One region of the Thauera sp. SDU_THAU2 genome, then DNA from elsewhere that is predicted to be linked to it. Evidence: riboswitches for the same ligand, from Rfam matches in the RefSeq annotation. Region 1 holds a riboswitch; the other holds the start of a gene.

Region 1 (4,409 bases):
ATCAGAAACGGTAGGTGTAGCGCAGTTCGGCGTTCAGCGGCCGGCCGAGTTGCGGCACCAGGCGGCTGCCGTTGGTGATCAGCGCGGTGCCGTAGTCGCGGTCGAACAGGTTCTCCACCAGCAGGCTCAGCTTGTGGCTGCGCGCGGCGTCCAGATAGTAGTACGCGCTGGCATCGACGACGGCATAACGGCCGTATTCGACGGTGGCGTTGTGAGCGATGTCGGCAATGAAGCGCCACGCCACTTCGCCGCCGAAGCGGGCATCGTTGCTGTCGAAGTTGACGCGCGCCCGTGCCATCCAGGCCGGCACGCCGGTCAGGCGGGAGCCGTTCTGCGCTTCGCTGATGGTGCGGACGTAGTCGCCGCCGATGCCCCAGTTGCGGGTCAACTGGAACTGGCCGTCGAACTCGATGCCCTTGACGTCGATTTCGCCCTTGCTGTTGTTGTACTGGCCGCCGACGACGGAAATGAGGTCCTCGACCTTGCGCTTGAAGACTGTGGACGACAGGCGCAGCGGCAGATTGGAGCTGCGCGACACCCAGTCGAAACCCAGCTCGATGTTGCGGCTGCGCTCGGGCTTCAGGCCGGTATTGCCGAGCAGCCCGTCCTCGAACGAGTAAAGCTGGTAGGCGGTGGGCAGCTTGAAGGCGGTGCCGATCTGGCCGCGCAAGGCCCACTGGTCGTCGAGCTGGTAGCGCGAACTGAGGTTCCACACCGTGGCGCTGCCGCCGCCGCTCATTTTCTCGTGGCGCACGCCGACGGCCGGTTGCCATTTCGGTGCGGATTCGAATACCGGACGGAACTGCACGTAGGCGCCATAGGCTTCGGCCTGGTGGTCATGGACTTCGGTGATGTCGTCGCGGGCACGGTAGCGCTGGCTGTCCACACCGAACACGAGTTCGTGCGCGCCGGGCAGCACGGCGGTGGCCTGGGCCTGCACGCCCCAGTCCTTGAAGCCCCAGTAGTCCTTGTCGTTGATCACGCTGATGCCGCCGCCCGGCAGGTTGTAGACGCGGGTGTAGTCGGTGTCCCACTTGTTGAAGTGGCCCTTGACGAAATAGCGGAAGCTGTCGTTCGGCGCATGCTCGAAGGTCGCCGTCAGGATGTGGTGGTCGCGGACGTTGCGCGTGTCACGGTTTTGCGTCGGCCGGGCGAAATCGAGATCGGCGTCGGTGTATTGGTAGAACAGCTCGGCGCGCGCATTGTTGCCGAAGTTCTGCGCCAGCTTGGCGCCGACCGTGGTGACTTCGTAGGCGCGCTTGCGCTTGGTCAGCGTCGCCGTGGTGTCGCTGCGGCGATAGGGCTCGTAGCCGTCGGATTCGTTGTGGCTGGCGAAGGCGAGGAACTCGAATGCGCCGAGGCCGTTCTCGAACACGCGCTCGACGCGGCCTTCGGCATTGATGCCGCCGAAAGTGTCCACGCCGATGCTGGCCTGGCCGGAATATTCGCTGCTCCGGGCGCGGCGGGTGACGATGTTGATGACGCCGGAAATGGCCTGGGTGCCGAAGAACAGGCTCTGCCCGCCCTTCAGCACTTCGATGCGCTCCACCGCGGCGGCCGGCAGCGTATCGATGTAGATGCCGCCGTACAGGCGGTTGTTGAGGCGCACGCCGTCGAGCAGGATCAGGGTGTCGTCGGTGCGGCCGCCGAGCAGCGACACCGCGGTGTAGTCGAAGGGGCCGTTCTTGGGCGCGATGAACAGGCCGGGCACGTACATCTGCAGCACCCGCGCCACGTCCGCGCTGGGGCCAGCGCGCTCGATCTGCTCGCGGGTGACGATTTCGGTCTTGCTGCCGAACTGGGCCAGTTCGGCGGTGGTGGTGGTCTCCACCGAGGGTGCCTCGATCACGACGCTGTTGAGCGTGACGGTGGGCGTCACGGCCCACAGCGGCTGGCACAAGGCCGCGCAGGAGAGCGCCAGCGCGGAGCGGAGGCCTTGAGGAATGGAAGTTTTCATGATGTGTCGCATCGCCTGCAAACGGCAAAAAAGTACGTGCAGACCGTGCGTCCCTGCGGCGACAGCAGACGATTGCGGCATGCGACGGAGAAAGCTTCTGCCGGCACGCGCACAAAAGACGGACAACCCACACCCCGGAGTTGGTACTTCTTCCTGATCCGGCCGGTCTTCTGGCTCGCCTTCGACCGATGCCACCGCCTTCCCGGGCAACTGAACGGCCCAGTGGCATGGATGGCGGCATCTGAAAGGTTTACAGCAGCGGGGGCTGCGCCGGGATGGCGAGGCTGACGAGCCTCGTGTACCGGACTTCCCGTTTCACCCGGCCACGCGGCTGCGCGGACGGACACCGGATCAAGTGGCGGCGAGCATACGCAATCGGATGTAGCGTCGCAAGCTTGTGCCTGCACTGCGAAACCCGGCTTGCCAGGCATCGGCGTCGCTGCCGTAGCGATATACTGCCCGTCGCGTCGATGTGGCTGCGCACCTGTGCGTGGCGCGATCGACGAGAACTACAGGTGCTGGGCATCCACCTTCGAGGGAGGTGCCTGGGTAAACGGGAACAAGGTGCGTGCGGCCGGAGCGATGATGGCTTCGGTGGCACAAGGCCTTGGCTGCCCCCGCAACGGTAAGCACATCGGGATTCACCCCGGCTCCGGCCGTCGAGCGATCGACGCCCGGGCCAGCCACTGATGCGCCACGTGGCTTCCGCCGAGGAAGCGCGCGAACGCATCGGGAAGGCGGTGAGTCCGGTATCCGGCGCTGTGCGCCCGGATACGCTGTGCGAGCCCGGAGACCGGCCTGTTGGCGTCGTGCATCCCGCGTCGGATGCGCGGCTTTTGGCAACAGACCGTCTGCGGGGAAGCAGGTGGTGGCTCCAGGTGGTCCGGATGTCGTGTGCATCGGGTGACGTGGTGTGCCGCTGCGCATGTCCGGACGGTCAGCACTGCGATCTGACCATGAAACTCACCAAATCTTGTGTTTCCCGCCGTAGCCCGGCGAAGCTTCGCCCGCTCCCCTTCGCCCTGCTGGCGGCATTCCTGTCCGCGCCCGCCGTGGCGCAGACCACCTTGGCACCGGTGGAGGTGACGGCCGTGCCCGACGGCAGCCTGGGCCTGAACCGGCCGTCCGCCACCGGCAGCCGCACCGGCCTGTCCGCGCAGGAGCTGCCAGCCAGCCTGGAGCAGATGGATGCCGACACGATGCGCCGGCGCGGCGACTTCGGCGTCGTCGAGGCCGTCACCCGCACGACCGGCCTGACTTCGCAGGGCACCGGCGGCAACGGCGGCCTGTCGTTTTCCGTGCGCGGTTTCGCGGGCGTGAATTCGGTTGGTGTCGCCGAAGACGGCGCGCGCATCGGCACCGCCGCCGGCACGATCAACTATCCCAACACCAGTTGGGGTTACGAGCGCATCGAAGTGCTGCGCGGCCCGGCTTCGATCGTCTCTGGCGCCGGCACGGCGGGCGCCGTCATCAACGCGGTGCGCAAGCAGCCCAGCCGCGAGCGTTCCACCGAACTGCTGCTGGGCCTGGGCCAGTACGACACCTACCGCCTGGGCTTGGGCGCCACCGGCCCCATCGGCGAGATCGCCAGCTATCGCGTCGACGTCTATGGCCACCAGTCGGATGCCAAGCGCGACCATGCGCGTTCGCACGGCGGCAAGCTCATGAGCACGCTGCGACTGCAGCCGTCGAGCGATCTGCGCTTCGAACTTCTGGCCGACTTCAGCGAGCAGAAGCCGGGGGACTACTGGGGCACGCCGGTCTACAACGGCAAGGTGATGAAGCATCTGCGCCACGAGAACTACAACGTCACCGACGGCGTCGTCCGCTACAAGGACACCCGCCTGCGCGCGCGGGCCGAATGGACGGCCAACGAGTGGCTGAGCATCCGCAACGAGGTCTATCACTTCGCTTCCGACCGGCACTGGAAGAACGTCGAGGGCTATCGCTACGACCCGGCGACGGACACGGTGTCGCGCTCCGACTACCTGGAAATCTTCCACGACCTGGAGCAGACGGGCAACCGCCTGGAAGCGACCATCACCGCCGGCCAGCACAAGGCGGTGCTCGGCTGGGAATACTCGCAGGCCGACCTGCGGCTTTCCAACAACGCGCCCTACGGTGGTTCGTCCAGCGTCGATGCGCGCGATCCGATCCATGGTCTGTGGGTGAACCCGGGCGTCACCCAGCCCAAGACCGATACCGACACCACCCAGAATGCCTTCTACTTCGAGGATGCCTGGCGCTTCAGCGACAAGTGGCAGCTGCTGTTCGGCGCGCGCCGCGACCTGAGCGACTACGACCGCCGCGACCGGCTGACCGGCGTGTCCTTCGGCAAGAAGCTGTCCGGCACTTCGTGGCGGCTGGGGCTGACGCACTTCGTCAGCGACGATCTCAGCGTTTATGGCCAGGTCAGCAAGGGCTACGACCCGATCGACAACATGCTGTCGCT
Region 2 (4,409 bases), 2.3 Mb from region 1:
TGGTCACCGGCAGGGTATGGACCAGCTTGAGCAGCGAGAGCTGATGCTGGATGTCGAGGTGGTTGGTCGGCTCGTCCAGCACCAGCACGGTCGGCCGCTGCGCCAGTGCGCGGGCGATATGCACGCGCTGGCGCTCGCCGCCGGACAGGCTGTGCCAGATGCGGTTCTGCAGGTGCTCGATGGCGACGTCGCGCATCGCTTCGAGGACGATGCGTTCGTCCTCCCGGGTCCACGGCGCCAGCGCCGACAACCAGGGCGTGCGCCCCAGCTCGACCGCATCCCGCACCTGGATGGCATCGCCCGTCTCGGCGTGCTGCTCGACCACCGCCAGCAGTTGGGCGATGTCGCGGCGGCGCATCTTCGCCAATGGTTGGCCGAGCAGGCGCACCACGCCGCTGGCCGGCTTGTGGATGCCGGTCAGCAGTTTGATGAGCGTGGACTTGCCCGAGCCATTGGGGCCGACGATGCCGAGGTTCTCGCCCTCGTGCACGCTGAAGCCGACGTCGCGCAGCAGCCAGGTCTCCCCCACCGCATAGCTCAGGTTCTCGCACGCCAGCACCGGCGGGCGGGCCGTCGACATGCCCATCAGCGGCGCCCTCCGCGGATCAGGATCAGCGCGAACACCGGCGCACCGACAAGCGCGGTGATGACACCGATCGGCAGCACCTGGCCCTTGATCAGCGTGCGCGACAGCACGTCGGCGGCGATCAGGAACAAGGCTCCGGCCAAGGCGCTGAGCGGCACCAGGCGGGCATGGCGCACGCCCACCAGCAGGCGCACCGCGTGCGGAATGACCAGGCCGACGAAGCCGATCGAACCGACGATCGACACCATCACCGCCGTCACCAGCGCCGCACAGCCGATCAGCACCAGGCGCACCTGCCGCACCGGAATGCCGAGGCTGGCGGCCGAGTCGGCGCCGAAGGTGAAGGCGTCCAGCGAACGGCGATGCCAGATGCAGACCAGCAGGCCGACCAGCACCACCGGCACCGCCAGCGTGACCGAATGCCAGCGCACGCCGCTGAGATTGCCCAGTAGCCAGAACATGATGCCGCGCGCCTGCTCGGCGCTCGCCGACTTGGTGATCAGGAAGGCGGTGAGCGCATTGAACAGCTGCGAGCCGGCGATGCCGGCGAGGATGATCTGGCCGCCACCGGTGCCACCGCGCGCCGAATGCGCCAGCATCGCCACCAGCAGGAAGGCGGCGATGGCACCGACGAAAGCGCCCATCGACAGCGAGATCGCGCCGGCGCCGATGCCGGCGAGCGTGACCAGCACCGCACCGGTCGACGCACCGGCCGAGATGCCCAGCAGATAGGGTTCGGCCAGCGGGTTGCGCAGCAGCGACTGCAGGATCAGGCCCGAAATAGCCAGCCCCGCGCCACAGGCGGCGGCGACGATGGTGCGCGTCAGGCGGTAGTTCCAGACGATGCCCTCGTCGATCGGGTCGAGCACATAACCGGCCTCCCACAGCTTGTTCGCCAGCACCTGGCCGATCACCGGCAGGCTGATCGGCGTCTCGCCGATCGCCACGCCGGCGGCCACCGCCAGGCACAGCAGCGGAACAACCCACAGGCCGTGCCCGAAAACGGGCACGACCAGGGAATGGCCGGCACGGCTCATCGCTTGATCCTGGCGGCTTCCTCGGCCAGTTGCTCGATGCCGGCGACCATGCGGGTGCTGGCCTGCATGGCATCGGCGTCCATGATGACGATGCGCTTGTGCTTGACCGCTTCCATGTTGCGCGTCACCGGGTCGGACTTGAGGAATTCGAGCTTCTTCTCATGGTCGTCGGCCGGGAAGCGGCGGCGATCCATGCGCGCGATGATCAGGATGTCCGGGTTGGCCTTGGCGATGGTTTCCCAGCCCACGGTCGGCCATTCCTCGTTGGACTCGATGACGTTGCGGATGCCCAGCGAGGCCAGCATGTAGTCGGCGACGCCCTTGCGGCCAGCCACATAGGGGTCGATCTCGAGGTCGGCGCTGGAGAACCAGAACACCGCCGACAGCTTGTCCGCACCGTTCGCGCGCGCCTTTTCCTGGGCAGCGGCGACACGGGCCTTGTAGCTGTTCACCAGCTCTTCGCCGCGCGCCTGCACGTCGAAGATCTGCGCGAGCTGCTGCACGCCCTTGTAAACACTGGCGATGTCGAAAGGCTGCAGGCGGGTGCCGTCGGCGCCGACCAGGTTGTCCTTGCCTTCGCAGTCGGACGGCAGGATGTAGGTCGGGATGTTCACGTCATGGAACTGCTCGCGGGTGCCGACCACGCCTTGCGGGCCGACCATCCACTCGAACTGCACGGCAACCAGTTCGGGACGCTTGCCGAGCACCGCCTCGAAGCTCGGGTCGTTGTCGGCCAGGCGCTCGACCTTGGCATTCTGTTCGGCGAATTCCGGCGATACCGAGTTGAACCACAGCGAGGTGCCGACCAGCTTGTCGCCCAGGCCCAGCGCGTAGAAGGCTTCCGTACCGCCCTGGCCGATGGTCACGGCCTTGGTCGGCGCCTTGGCGAACTTCAGTTGCTGGCCGCAGTTCTCGACGGTGAGCGGGTACTGGGTCGGCGCGGCGAAGGCGGCGGCGGACAGGCCGAGGCCGGCGAACAGAACGGCAAGGCGGGAAACTTCGAGGCTGGGCAGTGCCATGGATGCGATCTCCAATTGGGCGTATACATGGCGGTGTGCAGCATGGAAAGCACATCCCGGATGAGGACAGGCCGAGGCCGTCGCGGGATTGCCCTTCCCGGACACCCCGCCGGTCTATGGTCAACGATGCGGCCGGCAGGTCTCCTGACTCGCGCTTCGTCGCCTCGCTCCAGCCTTCCCGGGCAAGCCAGTGGCATCGTGGAGCAGGCTCGGCGCCTACAGTTGCGGGGGCAGTTCCGTTTGGGGCCATGCGGCCCTTGCGGATTCCCAATTAATTCCTTGCGGAAACCGGTGCGGCGCGATTATAGCCCGAGCATTTGGCGCATTGCATCATCGTCCTGTCCTGTGCTGGCGTCATGCCGGGCGGGGCAGTGCGGCCCGGGCAAAGGCGAAATACAGCGTACTCGAGGCCGGAAAGGCCGCCGCCACGCTCCAGGCCAGCACACCGGCGCCCGGCTCGGCCGGTATCCCGGCGAACAGCTTGCCCAGCAGCATGTTGCCGAACAGCACCATCAGCCCGCCGGCCGAGGCCAGCGCACCGTAATGCACCGGCAGCAGGCGCCGGCGGGCGAAGACCGGCACCAGCGCCATCGCCACCGGCACCGCACACATCTGGCCGGCCGTCAGCAATACCACCGTCAGCACTGCCGGCAGCAAGCGCCAGATGCCGGCCAGCGGCGGGATGGCCGACCACAGCGCCAGATTGACGAAAGCCGCCGCCAGCAGCGCAAAACCCAGCACCAGCGGCAGCCGCGGCGGCAGGCGCTTGCACAGCGCCGCCAGCGGCATCTGGCAGCTCACCACCAGCACCGAGGCCAGCGCGAACAGCCAGGCCATGTCGCGCGCGCCGCCCTGCGAACGCTCCAGCTCCACCGGCAGGCCCAGGTACATCTGGTTATAGCTCAGCAGATAGCTGCTGTAGAACAGCATGAACAGCAGGAAAGGACGGTTGGCGAACAGCTCGCGCCAACCCCAGCCGCCCGCCCCCGGCGCAGCCGGCTTCAGCGCCGGCAGCCGCGACCACAGCACCAGCAGCGCCAGCAGGAACACGCCGGCACTGACCAGCGCCATCTGCATGAAGCCGATGTCGAACAGCAGGCTGCCGAGCAGCGGCCCCGCCACCGCGCCCACTTCGCCATACACCGCGAACTGGGCGAAGATGTTGCGCCCCTTGCCGTCAGGCTGCGCATCGATGCGCGCCGCCAGCGCCTCCATGCAGGGCGAGAACAGCGCGCCGCCGATGCCGGTGAGGCAGGCGCCGAGCAGCAGCATCGCCGCCGAATCGGCAGCGGCGAAGCACAGATAGCCGGCGATGCGCACCACGCAGCCGCACAGGATCAGCGTGCGGCAGCCGTAACGCTCGGCCAGCGTGCCGCCGATGAAGAACATGCCCTGCTGCGAGAAGGTCCGCACCCCCAGCACCAGGCCCACCATCCAGCCCGCCAGCGCCAGGTTCTGGCTCATGTGCAGGGCCAGGAAGGGCACGATGGCATAGAAGCCGATGTTGAAGACCAGTTGGGTGGAAAGCAGCAGACGGCGCGACGGCAGGTCGCTGTCGGCAACGGTGCCGGGAAGGGCTTGATTCATGTGGAATGCACGGAAGAGCGATTGCGCGGGCTTATAGCACACCCCGAGCACGCCCAGCGTGCAAAATGCAGGCCTGACATCCTGACGAGCCCCAGCACCTTCGCCGTGACCAGCTTCATCGACTTCACCGATCCCCGCGACAGCAGCGCGCCGCGCCTGCGCCATGCCTTCGGCCAACCT

What was found. A riboswitch is a leader RNA that binds a small molecule or an ion and turns the genes downstream of it on or off. The one in region 1 is predicted to bind cobalamin.
Region 2: linked by a shared signal. The riboswitch ahead of AAFL97_RS12520 (ABC transporter substrate-binding protein) and the one ahead of AAFL97_RS23390 (TonB-dependent receptor plug domain-containing protein) in region 1 are both predicted to bind cobalamin.

The regions. Positions count from the first base shown of each region.
Region 1 is NZ_JBBWUN010000003.1:4,643,110-4,647,518, forward strand. Features, by position in the region: gene AAFL97_RS23390 (TonB-dependent receptor plug domain-containing protein) at 2-1,957, opposite strand; cobalamin riboswitch at 2,101-2,323, opposite strand; cobalamin riboswitch at 2,454-2,773, shown strand; gene AAFL97_RS23395 (TonB-dependent receptor) at 2,914-4,409, shown strand, end outside.
Region 2 is NZ_JBBWUN010000003.1:2,369,351-2,373,759, forward strand. Features, by position in the region: gene AAFL97_RS12510 (ABC transporter ATP-binding protein) at 1-586, opposite strand, end outside; gene AAFL97_RS12515 (FecCD family ABC transporter permease) at 586-1,623, opposite strand; gene AAFL97_RS12520 (ABC transporter substrate-binding protein) at 1,620-2,642, opposite strand; cobalamin riboswitch at 2,759-2,950, opposite strand; gene AAFL97_RS12525 (MFS transporter) at 2,997-4,229, opposite strand; gene AAFL97_RS12530 (chorismate-binding protein) at 4,335-4,409, shown strand, end outside.